One region of the Calidifontibacter terrae genome, then DNA from elsewhere that is predicted to be linked to it. Evidence: riboswitches for the same ligand, from Rfam matches in the RefSeq annotation. Region 1 holds a riboswitch; each other region holds the start of a gene.

Region 1 (6,846 bases):
GCCCACCGCCATCCCTCGCCGGCGCGCCGCAGGTTCTGCAGCAGGAACGATCGAACGCTCGGGTCGTCGACCCACTCTTTCGCGAATTCGTCGGCATCGGCGCGGGTGTGGACCTGGTCCAGCGGCATCGCCAGCATCCCGGTGACATAGTCCTTGAACGAGGTCAGCCCGTGGTAGTCAACCGGCGAGATGTCGACGACGATCAGCGCCCTGACCAGCTCGGGCTCGAGGAGGGCCAACAGCATCGCCGTCTTGCCACCCATGGAGTGGCCGAGCACTATCCAGGGCTCCGTCGAAATCGAACGGAGCTGCGCCGCAACGGTTTTCGCCATCTCGATATATGAGAGCGACTCGGTCCAAGGCGACTGCCCGTGATTCGGCAGGTCGACCATCGTGCAGCTGAACTCGCTCGACAGTTCCTTAGCGATCCGGGTCCAGTTCCTGCCCTGACCGAACAGGCCGTGCAGGAAAGCGATGCGCGGACCGCTCTCGCCGATCGTTGTGACGTGCAGCGAATCCATGCCTCGGAGCGTACTGTTCCTGGAATTTGTTGCCGCGCGGGGCCGCTCAGTCCTTCTTCGCGTCCGGCCCGAGGAACTTTTCAAAGCCCTTGGGCAGCTTCAGGTTGCTCATGTCAGGCTCTTCTTGCCCACCGAACGCACTGCCAAATGCCTTGTCGCGGGCCTCGGTCTCGCGCTGGGAGGCTGCAGCCTCTTGCTCCGCCCGCTTGGCCGGGTTGCCCGACTTGCCCTTCTTCTTCACCTGCTGCTTGCCGCGCTTGCCCGGGCCATTGCCCATGCCCGGCATTCCGGGCATCCCCGGAATGCCCGCGCCACCGCCGCGCCGCAGCTGGCGCATCATCTTCTGCGCCTGACCGAAGCGTTCGAGCAACTGGTTGACCTCGGAGACGGTGACCCCGGAACCGCGGGCAACGCGCGCCCGGCGCGAACCGTTGATCGCCTTGGGGTGAGTGCGCTCGAACGGGGTCATCGAGCGCACCATCGCCTCGACCCGGTCGAACTCCTTCTCGTCCAGGGCGTTGAGCTGGTCGCGCATCTGAGCCATCCCGGGCATCATGCCCAGGATCGACTTGAGGTTGCCCATCTTCTTGACGGCCTGCATCTGCTGCAGGAAGTCGTCGAAGGTGAAGTCCTCCTCGTCCATGAACTTCTTGGCCATGGCGGCCGCTTGATCGCGGTCGAACGCTCGCTCGGCCTGCTCGATGAGGGTGAGGACGTCACCCATGTCGAGGATGCGCGAGGCCATGCGGTCGGGGTGGAAGACCTCGATGTCTTTGACACCCTCGCCCAGCGAGGAGAACAGGATCGGCTTGCCGGTGACCGTGGCCACCGAGAGCGCCGCACCACCGCGGGCATCACCGTCGAGCTTGGAGAGCACCACCCCGGTGAAGTCGACGCCCTTGCTGAAAGCCAAGGCGGTCTCGATAGCGGCCTGCCCGATCATCGCGTCAATGACGAAGAGCACCTCGTTGGGCTCAATCGCGTCACGGATATCGCGCGCCTGCTGCATCAGATCCTCGTCGACCGCGAGGCGGCCGGCGGTGTCGACGATCACGACGTCGTACTGGCGAACCTTCGCTTGTCCGATGCCGGCGCGGGCCACCCACACCGGGTCGCCGAAACTGCGCGTTCCTTCACCGGACTCCGTGGTGACGTCGTGGCCACCGGTGTTGCCGCGCTCCGGCGCGAAGCAGGGCACTCCGGCGCGCTCGGCGACGACCTCAAGCTGAGTGACCGCGTTCGGACGCTGCAGGTCGGCGGCGACCAGCAACGGGAAGTGGCCCTGGTCGCGCAGGTGGCGGGCCAACTTGCCGGCGAAGGTCGTCTTTCCCGAACCCTGCAGGCCGGCGAGCATGATGACGGTCGGTCCGGTCTTGGCCAGGTTCAGCCGGCGGGTCTCACCGCCGAGGATGTTGACCAGTTCCTCGTTGACGATCTTGACGACCTGCTGGCCCGGGTTCAGGGCAGCACTGACCTCGGCGCCGGTGGCACGCTCGCGGACACGTCCGGTGAACTCACGGACGACCGGGGTTGCGACGTCGGCGTCAATCAGCGCCAACCGGATGTCCCGGATGGTCGCGTTGATGTCGGACTCGGTCAGACGTCCCTTGCCGCGCAGGTTCTTGAACGTGCCGGTGAGACGGTCGGAAAGACTGGTGAACACCGCACAAGGGTAAACGGTCCGGACCAATCGACTGACCGAGCCGCGACAGTCTTCACCGTCCGGGGCCGCGCACCCTCGCCTCAGCAGCTCATCCATGGTTGACTGCCGGTGCGTCGGACGCGAGGAAGTCGGTGAAAATCCGACACGGTCGCGCCACTGTGAAGGGGATTTCGGTCCCCCAGTCAGGAACTCGTCCCGACGCTTGTTTCTGCCCACGGGGACGCGAGATCCCCCGCCGAAAGGTTCCTTATGACCACCATGCCCACGTCCGCGCCTACCCAGGCAGCCGCGACTCCCGTCGTCACCACCGAGGCGCGCGCCTTCCTCTGGCTCGTCGGCGCAGCCGTCTTCGCCCTCGCCATCTACTACTTCGTCGGTGTCGACCAGGGCGCCTACTCGGTGTTCGGCAGCGACACCCACATCCACGAGTTCGTCCACGACTCCCGGCATTTCCTCGGCTTCCCCTGCCACTGACCCGAGCCGGACGGATAACTCGATATGGAACGCGCACTGATCCTGCGCGGCGCTCTCTCCGGCGCCCTCGCGGGGCTGCTCGCCTTTGCCTTCGCTCGGATCTTCGCGGAGCCACAGATCACCGCCGCCATCAACTACGAAGAGGGCCGGCACGCTGCCCAACACCTCTTGGATAAGGCGGCAGGTGTTCCGACCGCGGCCCACGAACACGACGTGTTCAGCCGTACGCTCCAGGCCAACCTGGGCATCGGCGTCGGCATGATCGCGTTCGGCCTGGCCATGGGCGTCATCTTCGCCGTGACCTACACGATCTGCCTCGGCCGGTTCGGCGGCGTACGCGCCCGCGGCCTGTCGCTGCTGGTGGCGGCTGCCGGGTTTGTGGCCCTCTACCTCGTGCCCTTCATGAAATATCCGGCGAATCCGCCGGCGATCGGTCACGCAGACACCATCCGTACGCGGTCGAACCTCTACCTGTTGATGGTCTTGGTGGCTGCGCTCCTCATGGTCGGAGCAGTCCTGCTCGGTCATTGGTTGCGCCGGCGGCTCGGCCCGTGGAGCTCGGTCGTGGTAGGTGGCCTCGCCTACGCGGTGACGGTCGGCGTCGTGATGGCGATCCTGCCGTCGTACGGCGAACTGGCGGCGAACGTTGCCCATTACGGTCACCACGCGACCGAAACGCCTCTGCCACTGCGCGATTCGAGCGGCACCATCGTCTATCCCGGGTTCCCGGCGGACGTGCTTGCGTCGTTCCGGCTCAATTCAGTCGTGGCGCAAGGGATTCTCTGGGGCGCTATCGGCCTGCTGTTCGCACCGATGGCTGAGCGAGCGTTGGCAGGAGCCGGCACCACCCGTACTCTCTCGACGCCGGCGCGCGACGGCGTGTCACCGGCGTGATCGCTCAGAGCGGTCCCGGTGCACTGAGCGCGTGGGGGCCGTTCTTTGCGCTGGAGGACCTGCGCGACCCGCCCCGGGCACCGTGGGTGGCGTTCACCGACTTCTTGCACGACCCGGCTGCCATCCACGAGCGGGTCGAGGTCGTCCGCGCCCTGCTCGCCACGGGTGCGGGGCGGCCGGTCGAGCAGGTCGAGCCGCAAGTCGCGGCGTCCGTCGTGCACCTCGGTCTGGTGGCCCGGATAATCTCGCCATTCCTTGCGCTCAGCACGGTTGACTCCCCGGTCGTTCCGGTGCCTGCCGATCTGTGGTGGCAGCCCACACCCCACAGCGGCTTCCCGCTCGGGGTGCGCGATCTTGCCGCGGTCCCTGCTGTCGAAGATGCCCAGGAATGGGCGGCGCGCGTGGTCAACGGTTTGCTCCACCCACTCGCGCAGGCCCTCGGCGGTTCGCCAAAGGTGCTCTGGGGAAACACCGCCTCCGCAATCAACGGGACGGTCGCGGCGATCCGGGCGACCCGAGCCGACCTCGCGGAACCACTGCGGGTCCGGGCCGAACTGCTGATCGCGGCGCTGCCGGGCGACACTTCCACGGGCGCGGTCGGCAGCGCCGATTTCCGCCGTCGAAGCTGCTGCCTGATCTATCGCGTCGCCGACGGTCCGGCAGCCGCCATTTGCGGCGATTGCGTCCTGCACGACCGCTGAGAGTGGTCGTAATAACGACCAGAATCCTTTACTACGGGGGTAGTTAGTGGCAGGCGTCGATCACGGCGCCGATCAACCCGGCCGCCTCGTGTGGGTGCACTGGCTCGCCGCTGTCTCGGATGACATAGAACGTGTCGAGGGTCTGGCCGGCATAGGTCGCGACGTGCGCCGAGCGCACCGTGAGTCCCTCGCGCCCGATCGCCAGGCCGATGTCGCGCAACAAGCCCGGCCGGTCCGGACTGCGGACCTCGATCACGGTGGCATCAGCCGAGGCGCCATGCACGATCGTCGCGCGCGGTGGTGGCGACCCGATCGGCTGCAGGACTCGGCGGCGCAGCTCCAACGCCCGCAACGGCGTACGGTCCCCGCCGGCAAGGCGGTGCAGGGCGCGCGCCAGTTCCTCCTCCCGCGGCAGGTCGCCATGGGGCGCCTCAATGGTCCAGACATCGACGGCGATGCCACCGACCGTGTGCAACCGGGCCGACCGAACGAGCAACCCGAAGCTGGCCAGCAGCCCGGCACTGTCGGCGAACAGCCCGAGCCGGTCCCGGTCGCCGAGCACCACTTCCGCGCCACCGGCCGTGGCGGTGATCTGGACGAACGAGGCCCCACCGAGCACCGACGCGGTGACCGCTTCGACCAGCGCGTTGTCCTCGGCAACCGGCTCGGGAGCCGGCAGCACCTCCCCGTCTCGCAACGCGGTCCGCGCGCGGTCGACCAGCTCGGCGACCAGATTCGAGCGCCACGGGGTCCACGCCTTCGGCCCGGCGGCGATCGCGTCGGCCTCGGTGAGCGCCGCCAGTTGTTCCAGCAAGTCGTTCCGACCGTCCACCGCCTGCAACAGCGCAGCGACCGTTCCCGGGTCGGTGGGGTCGCGACGGGTGGCCAACTCCACCAGCGTGAGGTGTTCGCGGACCAACCGCTCCACCACATCGACGTCTTGCGGCGCCATCCCCATCCGCCGCGCAATGGTGGCCGCGACCGGCGCACCCTCGACCGCGTGGTCCATCACTCCGGCAATCTTGCCGATGTCGTGCAACAACGCGACCAGTAACAACAGGTCTGGGCGAGCGACGTCGCCGCGGTGGTCGTAGGCCTGCACGACGGTCTCAACGAGGTGCCGGTCGACGGTGAACCGGTGGACCCCGTTGCGCTGCGGGCGACTGCGAACAGCGCGCCACTCGGGGATCCATTGCTCGACCACGCCGGCCAGATCGAGGGATTCCCACACGCCCACCAGACCCGGGCCGGTCGCGAGAAGGTCGAGGAAGGCGTCCCGCAACACCTCGGGCCACTGCCCGTGCAGCGGGCGCAGGGTGCGGGTGAGGTTGTTGATCGTGCTGGGGGACAACGGGATTCCCGATCGCGCTGCCACGCGCGCGGCGCGTAGGAGCAGCAGGTGATCCGACTCTGTCGGGGTCACGTTGGGGCCGAGCACCACCTCGCCGTCGTGTTCGTACAACCCGAAACCGAGCGGGCTGAGCACGGGCCGTCGGGGCCCAATCCGGGGCGTACGGGCCCGCTGGCTCTGCGTTGCACGCCGCAGGGTGCCGTCCAGGGCGTGGCTGATCCGGCGACCGGCCTGCACCACGTCGGTCAGCAAGGCGTCGCCGTCGGGCAGACCAAGCAGCGCCGTGACGGCGTCCTGATCCTCCAGGTTCAGTCGTTCGCGACCTCGCCCCGTCGCGACATGCAAGGCATCGCGCACATCTAGCAGCCGGGCGTACGCGGTGTCGACGTCCCCATGTGGCCGATCGGCCAGCCAGGCTGCGGTCACCGCGCGCAACACGGCCATGTCGCGCAGGCCGCCGCGCGCTTCCTTCAAATCCGGCTCCAGGGAGGTGCTCAGGTCGCCGTTGCGTTCATGGCGTGCGCGCAGGGAGTCGACCAGTTCCGGCAGCCGCTGCCGGGCGTTGGAGCGCCAATCGTGGGCGATCCCGTTGCGGACACCCGCGACCAGAACTGCGTCGCCGGCAACCGGTTCGATGTCGAGCATGCCCACCGTGGCGCTCAGGTCGGCGGAGGCGACCCGGCGGCACTCCCCCAGCGTTCGTACGCTGTGGTCCAGACGAATTCCGCTGTCCCACAACGGATACCAGATCGCGTCCGCGACCCGGGCGATGTCAGCGGCGGAGTTCGTGCGGCCGTCATGGAGCAGAATCAGGTCGAAGTCACTCAACGGACCGGCGTCGCCGCGGCCGAGGCTGCCGACCGCCGCCAACGCGATTCCATCGTCGGCTCGGCGACCGAGCGGGGCGATCGCCTCGGTCCACAACTCGCCGAGCACACCCATCGCGTACGACCTCAGTCGCGCCCGCCGATGGGGCCCAGAGTCGGTCAGGGCGAACTCTCGAGTGCCGGCGAGGTCGAGTCGCTGCGCCGCGTGATCGGTCGACATGAGGTCAGCTCCTTGCGCGTTTCGATGACGTGGGTGGTGGCCGGCGCTGCTTCCAGCCCCGGCCACCGCTCACCTGTCGGATCAGAGCGCGGTTGCGCCGCGCTCCCCTGTGCGAACCCGAATGACGTCGTCGACCGGCATGATCCACACCTTGCCGTCGCCGATCCGGCCGGTCTGGGCCGCCTTGACGATGAC
Region 2 (6,846 bases), on a different contig from region 1:
GACCATGTCCTCGGGCAACCCGTGGCGGTCAGCGGTCGCCTTTCGCGCCGCTCGCTGGTCGGGATAGGCGGCCAAGTCGTCGACGCCGGCGCGCAGCAGTTCGGCGAGCCAGCGCGGGGGCTGGGGCACTCGTACGTTCACCGCGAGGTCGATCAGGTCGGGACGGTCGCGGATGTCGTCGTCACCGTGGTGGTTGTCGCCCGTCGGTGGGGTCGACCATGACCCCGTGGGCTGAGCCGACCGGAGCGCTAGCGGAGGTCGTGTCGAAACCCGGTGAACGGCGAGCGGGTGCGGCCCGTACGCAGCCGCGGCTCGCGCGAAATTCGCCGCCAGCTGGGGATGGCCGGCCCAGTGCAGGTGAAGGTAGGACGCCACCACCGTCGCGCGGCCGGTGTCGGCCGGGTCGAGCGCAAACCCCTCTGGGCGACCGTCAATCTCCCACGCCGGCTGCTCACCGGCTGCGGGTTCGGTTGCCGTGCGGTGGAATTCGTGAGCCGTCACCGGGGTGCCGGCCGGTCCGAGGATCGAGTCGGTCGCGATCGTTGCCGTTCGGTAACCGAGGGTCAGCCGCGGATGCATCGCGGCAGTTGTCGGCAGCGCGCCGACCATCGGATGCCCGTCGAGCGAGTCAGCCAGATAGAGCAGTCCGGCGCACTCGGCGACCGTCGGCAGTCCGTTCGCGATCTCTTCGCGCACCTGCGCGAGAAGCGTCGTGTTGGCGGCGAGGTCGCTCACATGGGACTCCGGGAACCCGCCTCCGAGGTAGAGACCGCGGGTGTTCGGCGGAAGCGTGGCGTCGATCGCAGGGTCGAAGATCACGGCCTCGCAGCCGGCTGCTTCGAGCAGTTCGGTGGTTTCGGCGTAGCGGAAGGTGAAGGCGCGGCCACCGGCGATGGCGATGACGGGGCGGGTGCGTTGCGCTGTGTCGGCACCGGGTTTGGACACGCCCTCGGCTAACGCCTCGGTCGGCTCAACCAACGGGGTGGAGATCGGTTCGACCGACGGCGTGGGCGACCACGGCGCGCCCGGGACCGGCCCGGCGCTCTCGGCCAACCGGAGCACGGCGGGGAGGTCGATGTGTTCTGCGATCTGTTCGGCGAGTCGGTCGAGGGCGGCGACTGCATCCGTACGCTCCGCCGCGGGCACCAGTCCGAGGTGGCGGGAGGGGGCCGAGACGCCGGCGTCGCGGGGCAACACTCCGAGGACTGGGACCCCCACCTGCTCGACCGCGCGCCTGGCCTCCTGTGCGTGGCGCGGGCTGCCGGATTTGTTGAGGATGACCCCGCCGATTCGTACGTCCGGATCGTGGTCGGCGAGTCCACGCACGATCGCGCCGACCGTCCGCGAGGCGGATGAGATGTCCACGACCAGCAGAACGGGGGAGTCGGTGAGGGAGGCGACATGGGCTGTCGAGGCGAAGCCGTCGCTGCCCAGGCGGCCGTCGAACAGGCCCATCACACCCTCGATCACCCCGACGTCCGCATCGTGAAAACCGTTGAGCAACAACGGGTTGATCAGACGGGGCGAGGTGAGGAAGGGGTCGAGATTCCGCCCCGGACGGCTGGTCGCGAGCGCGTGGTAGCCGGGGTCGATGTAGTCCGGGCCGACCTTGAAGCCGGCCACCGAGTGACCTTGCCGCCGCAGCGCAGCCATCAAGCCGACAGCAACAGTGGTCTTGCCCTGACCCGATGCGGTCGCGGCGATGACGACCCGCGGGTGGTTCACCACTCGATGCCTCGCTGCCCCTTCTGACCGCGGTCGAAGGGGTGGGCGATCTTGGTCATCTCGGTCGCGAGGTCGGCGATCTCGAGCAATCGCGGATGCGGATCGCGCCCGGTGATGACGACATGTTGGTGCCCCGGCCGGTTGGTCAGCGTGTCGACGACGTCATCGATGTCGAGCCAGCCCCACTTGAGCAGGTAGGTGAACTCGTCGAGCACGTACAGCGTGTGGGTCTGCGCGTTCAGGCGGCGCTTGATCTCGGCCCAGCCCTCCTGCGCGTCGCGGGCGTGGTCCGCCTCGGTGCCCGCACGTCGCGACCAGGACCACCCCGAACCCATCTTGTTCCACTCGATCGGACCGCCCTCACCGGTGTCACGGTGCACTCGATCGAGCGCGTCCAGCGCCGCCTGCTCACCGATCTTCCACTTCGCCGACTTCACGAACTGGAAGACCCCGATCGACCACCCCTGATTCCACCCGCGCAGCGCGAGCCCGAACGCGGCCGTCGACTTCCCCTTGCCGGCGCCGCCGTGGACGATCAGTAGCGGCTGATTGCGGCGCTGCTTGGTGGTCAGGCCGTCGTTTGCCTCGACCGGCGTCTGCCCTTGCGCCATCAGGCTGCCTTTCCGGCGGGGGTGGTGTTTCGGCGTACGACATCAACGAGGCCGGCGGCGGCCAACTCCTCGACGGGCACGTGTTCAGCGCCCATCCGTTGAGCGATCCCGGCAGCCAATCCCATTCGGAACCGGCCCGATTCGCAGTCGACGACCACGGCATCGACCCCGGTTGCCGACCACTGGTCGGCAATCGCCCGCGCGCGAGCGAGGGCGTCCTTGCCGGCGGTCGCGCGGCCGTCGGTGACCAGGACGAGCAGCGGTCGGCGGCGTGGGTCGCGAATTCGCTCCAACTGCAGCGTTTGCGCGGCTTTGGTCAGGCCTTCGGCCAACGGGGTACGTCCGCCGTGGGGTAGGTCGGTCAGGCAACGCGCCGCGGCCTCGACCGAGGAAGTCGGCGGGAGGAGCAACTGCGCGTCTGCGCCGCGGAAACTGATGACGCCGACCCGATCGCGTCGCTGGTAGGCATCCATCAGCAGGCTGAGAACGGCCGTCTTGACCTCCTCCATCCGGCGCCGCGCACCCATCGACCCGGACGCATCGACCACGATCAGGACCAGGTTCGACTCACGTCCCTGGGTCACCCGACGGCGTACGTCGGTCGACTCGAAGCGCAGGGTTCCGTCGGCTCGACCGCGGCTGCGCTGGTGCGGCGCTGCGGCGAAAACCGTTGCAGGAACGTGGATTCGGCCGACTGCGCGACCCGTCGCGCCGATGGTGTGGCCGTCCGTAGTGAACGCCTTGCTGCGTCGCCCCGCGGCTCCGCGACCAACGCCGCGAACCCGGAACGTACGGGGTTTGTAGGGCTGCCCGGCGCGGGCGACGCCGGCTGTGGAGGCCCCTTGTTCGGCGGGCTGTTCGGGCTCATCAGCTGTCGAGGTGTCCGCCGACTCCGCCGGTGGGTCGGTGGGCCCGTTCGTCGAGTCGTCCGAACCCTGCGAGTCGTCCGAACGCGGCGAGCCGTCGGGGCCGGCCGAGTCGTCCGGCTCTTCGCTCCCGGGCGGCGGATCCTGCGGGTCGTCCGGCTCATCGTTCAGCAGCTGCTCGAGCAACTCCTCGTCGAGCCCCGGGGCATCGAACGGATTGCGCCGCCGCCGGTGTGGCAGCGCCAGTTTCGCGGCCACCCGGATGTCGTCCTTGGTGACTTCGTCCCGGCCGGCCCAGGCGGCGTGGGCCCGGGCCGCCCGCGCGGTCACGATGTCGGCCCGCATTCCATCGACATCGAACCCCGCGCAGACGCGGGCGATCGTCGACAGCGCCCGGTCGGTGAGACGTACGTCCGCCAAGCGGGCCGTCGCGGTCCGCAACCGCTCGCGCAGATCCTCCTGCGCCTCCTCGAAGCGGGCGGAGAAAGTGTCGGGGTCGGCGTCGAAGGCCAACCGGCGGCGTACGACCTCGGCCCGCTGCCGCGGATCGCGCGACGCGGCGACCTCGACGGTCAGGCCGAACCGGTCCAGCAACTGCGGCCGCAGTTCGCCTTCCTCGGGATTCATCGTTCCGACCAGCGTGACGCTGGCGGCGTGGGAGACCGAAACCCCTTCGCGCTCAACGGTGTTGCGACCCATCGCCGCGGCGTCGAGGAGCACATCGACAAGGTGGTCGTGGAGCAGGTTGACCTCGTCGACGTAAAGGATCCCGCGGTGTGCCTGAGCCAGGAGGCCAGGCTCGAAGCTGGTCTGACCGGTGCTGAGCGCTTTGCCGAGATCGAGCGATCCGACGACGCGGTCCTCGCCGGCGCCCACCGGCAGTTCGACCAGGCGAGCGGGTCGACGATGCGCCGCTCCGGTGTGGGGAGCGTCGGGGCAGGTCGGGTCCGGACGAGCCGGATCACAGCCGAACCGGCAGCCATCGAGCACCGCTTGGTCGGGCAGAACGGCGGTCAGCGCGCGCACCATGGTCGACTTCGCGGTGCCCTTCTCGCCGCGTACGAGCACCCCGCCGACCTGCGGCGAAACGGTGGTGAGGACAAGCGCGAGAGCCATGTCGTCTGAGCCGACGATGGCCGCAAAAGGGAACTGCGACAAAGGATTCAACCTCCCGGCGAGTGACCACGCTCGCCCGTAGTGGTGACCCGACCGGGATCGGTCGGATCGACACGTACGACGTCCTGGCTTGCCGGCGACCTCAGGGTCGGCGACTCACAGTGGCGGGACCGCTCCGGAATTTCACCGGTATTCCTCGTCGTGCCGCTCGCATTCTGGCACAGCGATGGTCGGTCAGCCGGGGCGGTTCGCGGGCGGGGTCGACCGGGAGGAGTAGAGGTGGGACTCCACGAACTCGCCCGCGGTCAGCGCCCTGCCGACCAGGATCACCGCCGCCTGCCGCAGCGCGTGGCCCTCGACCTGGTTGGCGATGTCGGCGAGGGTGCCGCGCAGGACCAGTTCGTCGGGGGTGCTCACCTGGGAGCCGACGACGACCGGGCAGTCGGCGCCGTAGAACGGGATGAGTTCTTCGGCGATGCGCCGGGTGTGGCGGATCGCGAGGTGCAGGACGAGTGTCGCGCCCGTGGCGGCGTAGGCCTGCAGCGATTCGCCGGGCGGCATTTTGGTCGAATCTCGTTGAGCGCGAGTGAGAACGACCGATTGGGCAACCTCGGGCACCGTCAGTTCGCGACCGATCAGGGCAGCCGCGGCGGCATAGGCGGGCACCCCCGGGCAGACGTCCCAGGCGATGCCGAGGGCGTCGAGCCGACGGGTCTGCTCGGCGATCGCGGAGTAGACGCTGGGGTCGCCGGAGCAGAGGCGGGCGACGTCCTTCCCGGCCGCATCGGTTCGTTGGATGACGTCGATGATCGCGTCGAGATTGAGGTGCTGGGTGTCGACCAGGTCCGCGTCCTCGGGGCAGTGGCTCAGAACTTCGGCGTCGAGGTAGGTGCCGGCATAGAGACACACCGGGCTGGCGGCGAGCAGGTTCACCGCGCGCAGGGTGAGCAGGTCGGCAGCGCCCGGGCCAGCGCCGATGAAGTGAACGGTCATGCTTCCTTCTTCGTATTCCATTGCACAACAGCCCGATTCGGCTGCCACGAGAGGTAGCTGCCAAGCGGCTGTGCTTGTTCGACAGTGATCCTGGTCAGCTCGCCGCCATACCTTCGGTGGCCCGCGAGCAGGATCGCCTCGGTCTCCAGGGTGACTGCGTGGGCGACCAGTCGGCCGTTCGGTCGAAGGTGAGTCCAGGCCGTCTCGAGGAGATCTTGGGTGAGCCCGCCCCCGACGAAGATCGCATCAGGTTCACCGTCGAGCGGCTCGGTGACGTCCTGTTCGAGGACCGTCAACAGATCATCGACGCCGGCGAGTCCGGCGTTGCGCCGCACCCTCGCGGCGCGCTTCGTATTCCGCTCGACGCTGACGCATCGCCCACCGGCCAAGCACCACTCGACACCGACCGAGCCCGACCCCGCGCCGAGGTCCCAGAGCAGCTGTCCGGGGTGCGGTCGCAACCGGGCAAGGGCGCTCGCTCGTAGGTCGCGCTTGGTGATCTGACCGTCGGTGTCGTACGAGCTTTCGGCGCGTCCCGCCGCGCGACCTGGGAGGTCGGCGCTCGCCGGGACGGCGACTGCGCAGGTGACCAGATCGGGGGTCGGAGTGTCGTCCCAGCGGTCGGCCGTAGCGATCCGGGAACCCTCGCGCGGGCCGCCAAGGTGCCACCAGGCGGTGAGAGTCGCATCGCCGATTCCGTTGTTGCGCAGGAGTTCTGCGAGTTCTGCTGGGCTGCTGCCGGCTGAGCAGAGCACAATCAATCGCGCGCCCGGCGCGAGGTGGCGGATCACCCGGCCGAGGGAGCGGCCCACCGTGGTCACGACGGTGGTCGACTCGGCCGACCAACCCATGCGGGCTCGTACGAGAGTGTCCGTGGAGACCGCAGGATGAATCCGCAAGCGGTCTGCCCCGAGGAGCTCGATCAGCGTCGTGCCGATGCCGGAACGGAGCGGATCGCCGCTGGCGAGCAGCACTGTTCCGTCCGGGAGCGCGTCGATGAAGACGGCCAGCTGGGGTCGCAGCGGGGAGGGCCAGGTTGTTCGCCGCTGGTTGCTCGCCGCATCCGCCGCCGGGATCAGGTCGAGGTGACGCTGACCGCCGACGACGGCCGGCGCGTCGAGCACCAACTGCTGCAAGTGGATCGGCAGATCGGCGAATCCGGACTCGCCGATGCCTACGACCTCGATCACCCGGCTCACTGTAGGTCCGCCCCCCAACTACGCCCGTAGTAAAGGTTTTTCGTCGTAATAGCGACCACTTTCTGAGGGCTCACGACTCGTCAACGTAGCGAGGCGTCCACACGTGTCCACCCGCGCCGACCCGGGTGGAGCTCGCACCGACGATCACCAAACACTTCATGTCGACGATGCCGGGATCGAATTCGCCGAGCGTGGTGATCGTGGTGGACTCCTGCGCGCGACCGATGTCGCGGGCGATGACCACGACAGTCTGCGGATCGCGTACGGCGAGAAGCTCCTCGCGCGCAGCGAAAAGTTGGTCGGGGCGACTGCGGGAGCGCGGGTTGTAGAGCGCGA
Region 3 (6,846 bases), on a different contig from region 1:
ACCGGATGGTCCGCGCCGACCAGCAGCAGCGTGGCCCCGTCGATCTCTGCAAGGGAAGCCACTCGATTCACCGCCCGGTCCAGAACACCGAGCGCATCCGGCGGACTCAGCAGCCGGTCGGCATCGTCAGTTGCCCCGACCAATCGATCGGCGGCCGGACCGCGCAGGTGGGAAGCCGGACTCGCCACATCCGCCCAACCCTCAGACATCACGACCTGATCGAGCGGCAGCTTCCGCGACCACGCCGCCCGTTCCAGCCCGGGCGACGGCGGCCGCTCATCGGGCCAGCCGAGACACAGCCAACCGAGGGTGACGACGCCCTCCGGCAGGCCCAGCAACTCACCCAATTCGGCCTGGTCGAACAGCGTCACCCAGCCGACACCGAGCCCGAGCGCTCGCGCGGTCAGCCACAGGTTCTGAATCGCGCAGGCGCAGGACCACAGGTCGGTGTCGGGGAAGGTCGCGCGGCCAAGAACCCCGGCCGACGGCGCGCGGCGATCGCAGGTGACGACGACGCCGACCGGAGCCTCGCGTACGCCCTCCAGTTTGAGGTCCAACAGCCGGGCCGCGCGCTCGTCGGTGAGTAGGTGGGCCTGCTGCAACCGCGCTCGATCGGCCATGTGGGCGGCCCGATCCCGGGTGGCTGGATCGCGGACGACGATGAACCGCCAGGGCTGCGAGTGCCCGACCGAGGGCGCGGCATGGGCTGCTGCCAGCACCTTTTGTACCAGCTCATCAGGCACAGAATCCGCTCGGAATCGGCGAATGTCGCGACGCCCACCGATCACCGACTCCAACGCCTTGACGACCTCCGGCGGCATCGCCCAACCCGCCGGATCGGCCGCGCGCTCGCGGGCCGAACTCGGGTCGCCGATCAACGGCGTGGGACGCGGTGGCAGGCGGTCGCTCACTCCTCCAGATCGCCTTCGACGTCGAGGTAAATCTGCTGCAATTGCTCTATCAACTCCGGATCGGGGCTCTCCCACAAGCCGCGGTCGGCAGCCTCCGACAGCTTCTCGACCATCGCGTGCAGCGCCCACGGGTTCGCCTGACGCAGGAACTCCTGGTTGGTCTTGTCGGTGACGTAAGCCTGCGCAACCGACTCGTACATCCAGTCCGGAACCACGCCAGCTGTCGCATCGAAACCGAACAGGTAGTCCAGCGTCGCAGCCTGTTCGAGGGCGCCCTTGTAACCGTGGCGCTGCATCGCGGCGATCCACCGCGGATTGACCACGCGAGCCCGAAAGACGCGGTTCGTCTCTTCCTGCAGCGTGCGGGTCCGAACGTTGTCCGGCGAGGTCGAATCCCCCACGTACGCCTGGGGATCGGCGCCGGTCAGCGCGCGGACGGTCGCCACCATGCCGCCGTGATACTGGAAGTAGTCGTCGGAATCGAGGATGTCCGACTCGCGGTTGTCGATGTTCTTCGCGGCGACCTGGATCCGCCGATAGTTGGCTTGCATGTCGTCGCGCGCGGGCACCCCGTCGAGACCGCGACCGTAGGCGAACCCGCCCCAGGCCGTGTAAACCTCGGCCAGATCGTCGTCGCTGCGCCACTGACCCGACTCGACGACCTGCAGCACACCGGCGCCGTACGACCCCGGTTTCGAGCCGAAGATCCTTGTCCGGGAACGACGTTCGTCACCGTGGTCAGCCAGGTCGGCCTGCGCGTGTTTCCGGACGAAGTTCTGTTCGGTGGACTCGTCGAGGTCCGCGACGAGCGCAACCGCATCGTCGAGCATCGCAATCACGTGTGGGAACGCGTCCCGGAAGAAGCCGGAGATCCGCACCGTGACGTCGATCCTGGGGCGACCCAGCTCGGCCAGATCTAGCGGTTCGAGGCCGACGACCCGGCGGGACTGTTCGTCCCAGAGCGGCAGAACGCCGAGCAGCGCCAAGACCTCCCCGATGTCGTCGCCGCTGGTCCGCATCGCCGAGGTGCCCCACACCGACAACCCGACCGACTCGGGCCAGTCGCCCTGCTCGCTGTGATAGCGCTCGAGCAACGACTCGGCCATCGCTGAACCGGTCTGATAGGCCAGCCGGGAGGGGATCGCTTTGGGGTCGACCGAGTAGAAGTTGCGGCCGGTCGGCAACACGTTGACCAGACCGCGCAACGGCGAACCCGACGGACCGGCCGGAACGTAACCACCCTCGAGCGCGTGCAACACCATCGGAATCTCCCGCGTGGTTTGCGCCAAGCGCGGAACGACCTCGTCACAAGCAAACTCCAACGACGCCCGTACGCCCGCATTCGCCTGTCCGAGAACGGTTTCCACGATCTTTTCGACCGCGTCGGGGTGCCAGTCGTGGGCGGCTGCGGCGGTCACCAGGTCGCGGGCGAGTTGCTCGATTCGGTCGGTTTCCTTCGCGGGGGCGTCTTCGGCCAGGCCGAGGGCAACGCGCAGCCCGGGAACCCCGTCGCCCTTGCCGCCGAAAGTCTGACCGGCGCGCAGGATGGCGAGCGTGAGGTTGATCAGCTCCTCGCCTTCGGGCGCCTGGCCGAGAACGTGCAGACCATCGCGGATCTGAGAGTCCTTGATCTCGCAGAGCCAGCTGTCGACGTGCATCACGAAGTCGTCGAAGGTCTCGTCGTCGGGCCTCTCGGCGATGCCGAGATCCTCATGCAACTTGGCCGCCTGCAGCAGGGTCCAGATCTCGCCGCGCAACGCCGGCGCCTTGGCCGGGTCCATCGCGCTGACGTTGCCGTATTCGTCCAGCAACTGCTCGAGGCGAGCGATGTCGCCGTACGACTCCGCCCGCGCCATCGGCGGCACGAGGTGATCGACCACCGTGGCGTGCGCGCGGCGTTTGGCCTGCGTTCCCTCGCCCGGGTCGTTGACCAGGAACGGGTAGATCAGCGGCAGCGAACCCAGCGCGGCGTCTGTTCCGCAGCTAGCCGACATCGCCAGGTTCTTGCCGGGCAGCCACTCGAGGTTGCCGTGTTTGCCCATGTGGACCACCGCGTGAGCGCCGAACTCCTCCTCGATCCAGCGATAGGTCGCCAGATAGTGATGAGTCAGCGGCAGGTCGGGGTCGTGATAGATCGCGATCGGGTTCTCGCCGAACCCGCGTGGCGGCTGCACCAGGATCACGATGTTGCCGGACTTGATTGCGGCGCAGACGATTTCGTCGTTGTCGACGTAGAGGTTGCCGGGCGCCTCACCCCACGCCCCAGTCATCGCGGTGCGCAGGTCTTCCGGCAGCGCGTCGAACCATTGGCGATAACGGGCTGCCGGGATGCGCACCTGCGCGTCGCTGACCTGCTGTTGGGTGAGCCAGTCCGGATCCTGACCGCCGGCCGCGATCAGCGCATGCACCAGCGTGTTCCCGGCCGTGGTGTCGAGCGATTCGCCGTCCTTGGGCTCGATCTCGCCGAGGCCGGGGATCGCGTCGCCGACGTCGTAGCCGGCCTCCCGCATCGCGCGCAGCAGCCGGATGGTCGAGACCGGGGTGTCGAGGCCGACCGCGTTGCCGATCCGCGAGTGTTTGGTCGGATAGGCCGACAGCAGCACCGCGATTTTCCGCTGCTCGACCGGGGTGTGGCGCAGCCGGGCGTGGTTCACCGCAATACCCGCAACACGGGCGCAGCGCTCTGGGTCGGCGACGTAATCCGGCAGCCCGTCGGCGTCAATCTCTTTGAACGAGAACGCAACCGAGATCAGTCGACCATCGAACTCGGGCACTGCGACCTGGGTCGCCACATCCAGTGGCGACATGCCGTCGTCGGAGTCAGCCCAGTCGGCGCGGCTCCAGGTGAGGCAGAGGCCCTGGATGATCGGGATGTCCAGATCGGCGAGCGGTTTGACGTCCCAACTCTCGTCATCCTCGCCGGCTTGGGCGTGGGCCGGCTTGCTGCCACCGGCCGCGAGAACAGTCGTGACGAGGGCATCGAGGGTGCCGAGTTGGTCCAGCAGATCCTGCGGCGCATCCCGCAGCGAAGCGGCAAAGATCGGCACTCCGCGGCCACCCGCGGCGTCGATCGCGTCGCAGAGCGCGTGGGCGTACGACGTGTTCCCGGCGGCATATTGCGCGCGGTAGAAGAGCACGCCAACGCGCGGCCCCTCCCCCTCCGGGCGGTCGAGGACTCCCCAGGTCGGCAGTTCCTGCGGCGGCTCGGCGGCGTCGCCGGTCAGCAGCAGGCTGTCCGAGAGAAATGCATGCAGGTTGCGCAGGTTGTCGGGTCCGCCGTTGACGAGGTAGTCGTGGGCCTGGTGTACGACCCCGACCGGCACACGCTGCGACAATTCCATCATCGCGGCGTTCGGTGTGAGTTCGCCGCCGAGAACGACCAGCGGCTGCTGCAAGGCGCGGATCTCGTCAGTGACGTCCAGGGGACTGCCCAGGATGCGGGCGATCACGATGTCGGCGTCCTCGAGAGCCGGCCCGATCGGCCCGCGGGCCGGATTGGCCCAGGTGAAGTCGGCGCCGCTCGCGCGAGCGCTGAGCAGGTCGGTGTCGGACGTGGACAGCAGGGCGATGCGCGCCATCGGCTCGGCTCCTTCGCGGGGTCCGCGCCCCGGAACGATCTGGGACCGGCCCGGATGGGCACGGCCGGCAACTGACACGTTCCTGACTCGGCTCGAGAGCCTCACAGTGGCGCGACCGTCCCGGATTCACACCGGGTTCCGTGTTCAGCTGCCATCGGCGACCCTACCCGGGCGCCACGAGCCCGCCACCCCCCTACGCCCGTAGTAAAGCTTTTTCGTCGCTATAGCGACCACTTTCGGAGCCCCGCTCTGTCACAGCGACCACTTTCCGCCGCGAGCCGACTGCGTATCCTCGCCGCGTGACCGAACCCGCCCCCACCGCGTGCCCGGTCGCCGCACGAACCGGCGGCGACCGTTGCCCCGGCTTGCTGCGCCCCTTTGTCGCGGCCGACGGCGTGATCATCCGGCTGCGGGTTCCCGGAGGGTTCATCGCGACCGAGGTTCTGACCCGCCTGACGGAGATTGCCGCCGAGTTCGGCGCGCCGGTCGTCCAGCTGACCTCGCGCGGGAACCTGCAACTGCGCGCTCTGCCGAATCCGTTGCCGGAGAGCCTGATTCAGGCCGTTGAGGACACAGGTTTGCTTCCCTCGGCAAGCCACGAACGGGTGCGAAACATCGTCGCCGACCCCCTAGCTCCCGGGCTGCGATCGATGGTGGCCGAACTCGACCACGGCCTGTGTGCAGATCCGGAATTGGCCGACCTTCCAGGCCGCTGGCTGTTCGCGCTCGCGGACAGTGCCCCCACTGATGCGCGCGAATTCGGCGTCCTGGCCACCCCGTGGGACCTCGCCTACGACGCTGGCTCCGGCACCCTGCACGTCGGCGACCACGCCACCGATTGCTCCTCCGCCGACGCCGTCGGGGCACTCCTGGACCGAGCCCGTACGTTCGTCCGCACCCCGCGCGACGAGCGCGCGTGGAACGTCCGCGACCTGCCGGCGGGCCACCCGATCTTCGCCGGACTCGAGCCCTCGCCGCGCCCGGTTGCCCACCCGTTGCTGCCCGGTCGATACGGCGACGCCCTCATCGCCGGGGTGCCCCTCGGGATGCTCGACCACAACCACGCAACAGCCTTGGCGACGCTCGCCGATCACGTGACGATCACCCCGTGGCGCTCCGTGGTCATCGGAACCCGTTCCGAACCAACGGGATTCATCACCGGCGAGTCGCCCTGGGCAAGACTCACCTCCTGCGTTGGGGCGCCGTGGTGCGGCCGCACCACCATCCACACCCTCGACCTGACCCGCCGCGCCGCGCTCGACATCGCCCCGGGCGGTCCGCCCGTTCACGTGTCCGGCTGCGAGCGCCGATGCGGCCACCCGACCGGGCCCTACATCGACGTCCTCGAACCGCTCACCGCTGACGACATCCGGAGCCAGGCATGAACCCGCCACAACGCCGATACGACTACCTGACCGACGGTGCCGAGATCTATCGCCGGTCGTTCGCCACTATCCGCGAGCGAACCGATCTGAGGGGATTCGCCGCTGGTGTCGAGCCTGTGGTGGCCCGAGTCATCCACGCGGCTGGAGATCCCGAGCTGGTGGGATCTGTCGCCGCCGCACCCGATGTGGTGGCCGCGGCCAGCAACGCATTGCGTTCTGGCGCAACGATTTTCACCGACTCGGTGATGCTCGCCTCGGGCATCACCCGAGCGCGCCTCCCCGCCGATAATGAGGTCGTCTGCCTGCTGCGTGATCCCCGCGTTCCAGCCCTGGCAGCGCAATGGGGCACGACCCGGGCTGCCGCAGCTGTCTCGCTCTGGGGCGAACAGTTGGAGGGAGCCGTCGTTGCCATCGGCAACGCTCCCACCGCGCTGTTCCACCTGCTCGAATGGATCCACGACGGCGGCCCTCGCCCGGCCGCCATCGTCGGCATCCCGGTCGGCTTCGTCGGCTCAGCCGAATCAAAGGTCGCCTTGGCCGAACACCGGTTGGCCGACGGCCGCGTCATCCCCTGGTTCACCGTGCACGGTCATCGGGGTGGTTCGGCCATGGCCGCCGCGGCCGTCAACGCACTCGCTTCCCGATCGGAGATCTGATGACCGGCCAGTTGTACGGCGTCGGCGTCGGCCCCGGCGACCCCGACCTCCTCACCCGCAAAGCGGCACGACTCATCGCGGAGGCCGATGTGATCGCGTTCCATGCGGGCACCGGCCGCAGCTCGATCGCGCGAGCCATCGCCGCAGACCTCATCCCGGCCGAGGTGATCGAGGAGGAGTTGCGCTACCCCGTCACGACCGGCGCGACCGATCATCCCGGCGGCTACCACGCCCACTTGGCGCTGTTCTACGACGAATGTGCCGACCGGCTCGCGACTCACCTCGAGGCCGGGCGGAAGGTCGTGGTTCTGGCCGA

Evidence for each region. Region 1 has a riboswitch for cobalamin ahead of ACYU98_RS01765 (CbtB domain-containing protein). Riboswitches for the same ligand answer to the same signal wherever they lie in the genome.
Region 2: linked by a shared signal. The riboswitch ahead of ACYU98_RS02845 (putative cobaltochelatase) and the one ahead of ACYU98_RS01765 (CbtB domain-containing protein) in region 1 are both predicted to bind cobalamin.
Region 3: linked by a shared signal. The riboswitch ahead of cobN (cobaltochelatase subunit CobN) and the one ahead of ACYU98_RS01765 (CbtB domain-containing protein) in region 1 are both predicted to bind cobalamin.

What each region holds. Positions count from the first base shown of each region.
Region 1 covers NZ_BAAGZF010000001.1:362,617-369,462, reverse strand. Annotated here, with positions in the region: gene ACYU98_RS01775 (alpha/beta fold hydrolase) at 1-521, opposite strand, end outside; gene ffh (signal recognition particle protein) at 568-2,184, opposite strand; adenosylcobalamin (AdoCbl) riboswitch at 2,282-2,429, shown strand; gene ACYU98_RS01765 (CbtB domain-containing protein) at 2,434-2,658, shown strand; gene ACYU98_RS01760 (CbtA family protein) at 2,683-3,552, shown strand; gene ACYU98_RS01755 ((2Fe-2S)-binding protein) at 3,549-4,253, shown strand; gene ACYU98_RS01750 ([protein-PII] uridylyltransferase) at 4,297-6,651, opposite strand; gene ACYU98_RS01745 (P-II family nitrogen regulator) at 6,733-6,846, opposite strand, start outside.
Region 2 covers NZ_BAAGZF010000002.1:33,343-40,188, reverse strand. Annotated here, with positions in the region: gene ACYU98_RS02855 (cobyrinate a,c-diamide synthase) at 1-1,725, opposite strand, end outside; gene cobO (cob(I)yrinic acid a,c-diamide adenosyltransferase) at 1,722-2,336, opposite strand; gene ACYU98_RS02845 (putative cobaltochelatase) at 2,336-4,360, opposite strand; cobalamin riboswitch at 4,359-4,561, opposite strand; gene ACYU98_RS02840 (cobalt-precorrin-4/precorrin-4 C(11)-methyltransferase) at 4,553-5,311, opposite strand; gene cbiE (precorrin-6y C5,15-methyltransferase (decarboxylating) subunit CbiE) at 5,308-6,501, opposite strand; gene ACYU98_RS02830 (precorrin-2 C(20)-methyltransferase) at 6,581-6,846, opposite strand, start outside.
Region 3 covers NZ_BAAGZF010000002.1:25,571-32,416, forward strand. Annotated here, with positions in the region: gene bluB (5,6-dimethylbenzimidazole synthase) at 1-911, opposite strand, end outside; gene cobN (cobaltochelatase subunit CobN) at 908-4,489, opposite strand; cobalamin riboswitch at 4,546-4,670, opposite strand; gene ACYU98_RS02820 (cobalamin biosynthesis protein CobG) at 4,789-5,874, shown strand; gene ACYU98_RS02825 (precorrin-8X methylmutase) at 5,871-6,530, shown strand; gene ACYU98_RS02830 (precorrin-2 C(20)-methyltransferase) at 6,530-6,846, shown strand, end outside.